2 regions of the Methylophilus sp. Leaf414 genome follow, and region 1 is predicted to be linked to the other one. Evidence: predicted binding sites of a transcription regulator. Region 1 holds the regulator's gene; the other holds the start of a gene.

Evidence for each region. The regulator sigma-54, encoded in region 1, starts transcription at its own class of promoters, with help from an activator protein. The targets are predictions, from matches to a motif close to TGGCACNNTTCCTGCT.
Region 2: a site for sigma-54 is predicted at 1,885-1,900, ahead of ASG24_RS05275 (circularly permuted type 2 ATP-grasp protein). Genes of this name have one in related genera too.

The regions. Positions count from the first base shown of each region.
Region 1 covers NZ_LMQQ01000005.1:69,258-72,420, reverse strand. The annotation lists gene lptA (lipopolysaccharide transport periplasmic protein LptA) at 1-309, shown strand, start outside; gene lptB (LPS export ABC transporter ATP-binding protein) at 321-1,067, shown strand; gene ASG24_RS12910 (RNA polymerase factor sigma-54) at 1,074-2,621, shown strand; gene tyrS (tyrosine--tRNA ligase) at 2,686-3,163, opposite strand, start outside.
Region 2 covers NZ_LMQQ01000002.1:174,498-177,660, reverse strand. The annotation lists gene ASG24_RS05290 (serine/threonine-protein kinase) at 1-84, opposite strand, end outside; gene ASG24_RS05285 (YicC/YloC family endoribonuclease) at 218-1,111, shown strand; gene ASG24_RS05280 (hypothetical protein) at 1,221-1,742, shown strand; gene ASG24_RS05275 (circularly permuted type 2 ATP-grasp protein) at 1,936-3,163, shown strand, end outside.

The DNA.
Region 1 (3,163 bases):
ATGGATAAAGTGCAACTGTATACCAATGCCTGGGTCAAACGTGGCGAAGACGTAGTGACGGGTGATTACATCAGTTATGACGCCAATGCCGAATATGCAGAAGTGATCGGTGGCACTAAAGCAAACCCGAATGGCACCGCCAACAGCCGCGTGAAAGCTACCATACAGCCAAAAAACAAAACAACCCCACCAGTGTTAGATAACAAATCTAATACCCAACAAGGGTTGCGGATGAATCGCTCGTTGCAGTTAAGGACTGAACCGGTACCCGATGCACCTGAAAACGGATCCAAGAAAGAATCACAGTAAAGACTGGCAATATGCAAACAACCGTTTCTCCAGACAACAGCCATTTGTGCGTCAGCCATTTAAAAAAAACCTATCAGGGCCGTACCGTCGTCAGAAACACCACGCTTGATTTGCACAGTGGTGAAGTGATCGGATTACTGGGTCCGAATGGTGCAGGCAAAACCACTAGCTTCTATATGATTGTTGGCCTGGTGGCATTGGATGACGGCCGTATCACCCTGGATGGTACCGATGTTAGCCACGCCCCCATGCATGAGCGTGCGCGTATGGGTCTGGCCTACCTGCCGCAGGAAGCCTCCATTTTTCGCAAGATGTCTGTGACCGATAATATTCTTTCGATACTGGAAACCCGTCCTTATACCGCTGAACAGCGTGAAGCCAAACTGGAATCATTGCTGGATCAGCTACATATCCAGCATATCCGCAATAGCCAGGCTGTCAGTTTGTCAGGGGGTGAGCGCCGCCGGGTTGAAATCGCGCGTTGCCTGGCAACTGACCCGAAGTTTATTCTGCTGGATGAGCCATTTGCCGGGATTGACCCGATTGCGGTGATCGAGATCCAGAAAATTATCCGTTACCTCAGCAGCCAGAATATAGGCATTTTAATCACAGATCATAACGTGCGTGAAACGCTGGATATATGCGACCGCGCTTATATCGTGAATGAAGGCGCCATCTTTGCCGCGGGTACGCCGGATGAAATCATCCAGAACGAAGGTGTACGTGAAGTATATCTGGGCAAAAACTTTAGGCTGTAATTTGTTATGAAGCAAAACCTGCAATTACGCATGTCGCAAAACCTGGCTCTGACGCCGCAGTTGCAGCAGTCTATCCGTCTGTTGCAATTGTCGACGCTGGAACTTAACCAGGAGCTGGAAGCCATCTTGCAGGAAAATCCTTTACTGGAAATGGCTGACAATGAAGAAGGCGAGTTTGAAGATAACACGCCCGAAGCACCGTTGCAGGCTCAGGCTGAAGTGGAAGATGCCAGTTCATTTGACGTTGCCATTCAACAGGATATTTCTTCGCCAGCCGATACTTTGCGTGAAGAATTACGGGATGACCTTAGCGGTAACGAAGGCGAATTACCCAACCTTAATGAAGAATTCACACCGCCGGAATTTGAAGATGATTATGGCGAATTTGGCAGTACCAGCAATTGGGACGAGGCAGGCCGCAACAATAATGACGATGAAGACGGCGATTTCTCCCGCCAGGATGCCAGCAGCATCAGCTTGCGTGAGCACCTCATAGACCAGATTCAGCTGGCGCATTTATCGCACCGTGATATGAGCCTGGTTAAACTGCTGCTCGACAGCATTAATGATGACGGCTATCTCGAACAGGATCTGCAGGAAGTCGTTGAAAACCTGCCGCTTGAACTTGAGGTAGATTTGCTCGAGCTGGAGACCGCACTCAAGCTGATCCAGAATCTTGATCCCATCGGCATAGGTGCACGCGATTTGCGTGAATGCCTGTTATTGCAACTTAATGCCTTGCCTGGGGATACGCCCTACCTGAAAACCGCCATTGCACTGGTCAAAGATCATCTGGCACTGCTTGCCAATAAAGATTTTGTGAAGCTGCGCAAACAATTGAGTTGCGATGAAACCTCACTCAAAGGCGCGCAACAGCTAATCCGCCAGCAAAACCCGAGGCCGGGTAGCGAATTTTCCAATTTCAGCCACGATCATTTTATCCAGCATGATGTGGTGGTCAAAAAGATTAAAGGTATTTGGGTAGCTACCCTGAATGATGGCGTGATCCCTAAATTGCGCATCAACCAGATGTATGCCGATATTCTTAAACGTAATCGTGAGAGTTCCGGCCAGTATCTGCAAAGCCAGATGCAAGAAGCCAAATGGATGATCAAGAATATCCAGCAACGATTCTCGACCATATTGCGCGTATCGCAAGCAATTGTGGATAGGCAGCGCAACTTTTTTGAGCACGGTGACATTGCCATGCGCCCGCTGGTATTACGTGAGATTGCCGAAGAACTCGAATTGCACGAAAGCACCATTTCCAGGGTAACTACGCATAAGTATATGCTCACACCACGCGGCGTTTATGAACTTAAATACTTCTTTGGCAGCTCAGTTGCGACAGATGCTGGTGGTTCCTGCTCGGCGACGGCGATCCGAGCACTGATCAAACAGATGGTCGCAGAAGAAAACGTCAAAAAACCATTGTCAGATAATCAGATTACCGACACCCTGGCACAACAGGGCATTGTGGTAGCGCGCCGGACCATTGCCAAATATCGTGAATCATTGAGCATTCCACCCGCCAATTTGCGTAAGTCACTTTAAAGCGTAATCTCTATATTCCAGAAAAAAGCCGCTAAAAAGCGGCCTTTTACTTTCAAGCAGTTAATTACTTAATGGTTATTTTGGCGAACTTGCGTTTGCCAACTTGGGCCACCACCACGCCTTTTTCCAATTGCTGATTTTTGTCTTCCACTTTTACGCTATCCAGTTTCACTCCACCTTGCTGAATGGCACGCATCGCTTCACTGGTGCTTTCTACCAGGCCAGCCAGTTTCAGTAACTGGCTGATACCAATACTCTCGCCTTCAATGGCCACTTCCACTTCCGGCACATCATCAGGGATGCCACCTTTGGCGCGCGTCTGGAAATCTGCCAGTGCTTTTTCTGCTGCTGCCTGTCCGTGGAATCGGGCTACGATTTCCTGCGCAAAACCTACCTTGATATTACGCGGGTTTTCGCCACCGGCAACTTGCGCTTTCCATTCGGCGATCGTTTCCAGTGAGGCAAAAGACAGTAAATCAATATAGCGCCACATCAGCGTGTCGGAGACAGACATGATTTTGGCAAAAATTAATTCGGGTGCC
Region 2 (3,163 bases), on a different contig from region 1:
CAGACTCAGCACCCGTGTGATGGTGTAGTCATGCAACACGGTGCCTACTGGCAGTGCAATATCGATTTTATTGGCGAGCTTCACTTAATGGTTAACGTACTTAATCATGGCTTTTATTGAGGAAAACACGAAATAAACTGTGTTAACTTGTTATAACGCTATTTTCGCATATCGATACCGCTTTTGATACAATCCCCCGCTTAGCTCGGAGCGAATAATGACTTCCAAAAAGAATACCAATCATCAACCCATTTTAAGTATGACTGGCTTTGCCAACAGCGAAACCCGCTTTCCGGCAGGCCTGTTACTGATCGAATTGCGCGCAGTGAATCATCGTTACCTGGAGTTGAATGTCAAAATTGAAGACAGCTTGCGCCAGTTTGAACCGTTGGTGCGCGAACAGCTGCAGACCAGGCTTGGTCGCGGCAAAGTGGAATGCCGGTTGAGCCTGAAAAGCGATAGCGCAAGTAGCAGTAAACTGGCGCTCAACCCAACCATGGTCGCGCAGATTGCACAGACTTTGAAAGACCTGAACCAGCACTTCCCACAAGCACAGCCGGTAAATCTGGTAGATATTTTCAAGTTACCGGGCGTATTGCAAACTGAGGCGGTAGATACTGAAGCCATGGCAGAAAGTCTGCAACAGGGATTGAGCCAGACGATAGACGAACTAATTGCCGCGCGCCAGCGTGAAGGCGAAAAACTCAAACAGGTATTGCTGGACAGGCTGCAAGGCGTGCGCGAGCAAATCAGTATTGTGAAGCCGTTATTACCGCAAGCGATTCAGCAATACCAGGAAAAACTCACCGCCAAATTGCGCGAAGCGATGCAAGCCGATGATGACCGCGTGCGCCAGGAAATCGTGTTGTATGCGCAGCGCACCGATGTGGATGAGGAGCTGGCGAGACTGAATTCGCACATTACCGAGATGGACCGTATTCTTAGCGTTGGCGGCGCCGTCGGTAAAAAGCTGGATTTCCTTATGCAGGAAATGAATCGTGAAGCGAATACATTGGGCTCAAAATCAGTTGCGATTGAAACCACCCAGGTGTCCATGCAGTTAAAAGTGCTGATCGAGCAAATGCGCGAACAAATCCAGAATATTGAATAAATGCAACAATTTGCATAAATAATTAAGCCACTTCGCCTGCAAAGTGGCTTAACCCTACTGGCATGATGGTATAGTCAGATCACTCCAAGAAAACATAGGGTCTAGAACCATGCATCTTCTCCGCTATGCTTTACCTTTCTGCGTCTATGTCTTGACCAGCGTATTTCCCCAACTTTCCGTTGCTGAAATCACCACCCTGACTATCCCGGACCAGGGCTGGGCAATTACTTTCGATGCACCTCCGCTCCGGCCGGTCAGGGAAGCGGACTCCAATGACCACTATATGTATTATGGCAACGCCAATTTCTTCTCGGTAGTAATCAATGTGGATACGCCAGCGTGCGATGGCGGTGACTCACATGAAAATGTACTGAACTGCTTTTGGACTAAGGCCAGTAAAGAGCCGTTGATCAACCAGGCCAGCGTGCAAAAAAGCTGCAACAGCAATTACTGCAAACTCAACTATGAGCTGGAAAACAGTTTTCAGGATAAAAGTATCAAGCAACGGCATGTCTATTTTCTATTTTCCTATCGCAACAAGTGGAACAATGTGCATATTTCTTATGTCAATCCCACCGAAGTGGATTTAAAGGTACTGGAAAAATTTGAGCAATCGTTCAGCTACAAATAAGCATTTTCAAGACCTTTACGCATCCAACTTCTAAAATATCGCACCAATAACCGCATCCTCACACGCACCTTAATGGTGCATTAAGTATGTTCTCGGAATCATGTTTTTACTTAACTCAATGATTTAAAACTATTTTTCTGGCTGGCACACACCTTGCTGATATCAGATACAAATAATGTAAAGGTCATGGACCATGACGCAAACGGCCAAACAGTTTTTTGATGAAATGCAGGGGTATGGTGGCAATGTACGTGGCATCTACCAGGCTTACGACCGCTGGTTGAGTGCTGTACCTACACAGCAATTGGCGGCCAAACGGGCTGAAGCCGAAGTATTGTTCCGCCGTGTCGGCATTACTTTTAATGTCTACGGTGAAGAAGACGGAGCCGAGCGCCTGATTCCGTTTGACGTGATCCCGCGCATGATTTCTGCCAGTGAATGGGCGCATCTCTCCAAAGGTGCGGTGCAACGTGTCCGCGCCCTGAATATGTTCCTGCATGATATTTACCATGACCAGGAAATTATCAAGGCCGGCATTGTGCCGCACAGCATTTTGACCAACTCGCAATACCGCCCGGAAATGGTCGGTGTGAATGTGCCAAACCAGATTTATGCACATGTAGCCGGGATTGACCTGGTACGCACCAGCGAATCGCAGTTCTATGTACTGGAGGATAACCTGCGTACGCCGTCTGGCGTATCGTACATGCTGGAAGACCGCAAAATGATGATGCGGTTGTTCCCTGATTTATTCAAAAAATACCCGATTGCCCCTGTCGAACACTACCCGCATGTGCTGCTAAACAATTTGCGCTCTGTCGCGCAGACCGGGGTCACTGACCCGACCGTGGTATTACTTTCTCCTGGCGCCTACAACAGCGCCTACTTTGAACACGCCTTCCTCGCCCAGCAAATGGGTATTGAACTGGTGGAAGGCCAGGATTTGTTTGTCCGCAATAACGCCGTCTATATGCGCACCACGCAAGGCCCGCAACGGGTGGACGTGATTTACCGCCGCATCGACGACGACTACCTTGACCCTCTGGTATTCAAGCCCGACTCCATGCTGGGCGTGCCGGGTCTGCTCTCCGTCTACCGCAATGGTGGCGTCACATTGGCTAACGCCGTAGGTACCGGCGTGGCCGATGACAAGGCAACATATATTTATGTGCCGGAGATGATTAAATTTTACCTGGGTGAGTCTCCCATCCTGCAGAACGTACCTACGTATCAACTCAGCAAGGAAGATGATCTGGCCTATGTGCTGGATCATCTTCCCGAGCTGGTCGTCAAGGAAGTGCAAGGTTCCGGCGGCTACGGCATGCTGGTCGGCCCGACTGCCAGCAAAAGCGAAATTGAAGAATTCAGGCTACGTATCGTTTCCAAGCCATCTAACTACATTGCGCAACCTACATTAGCCT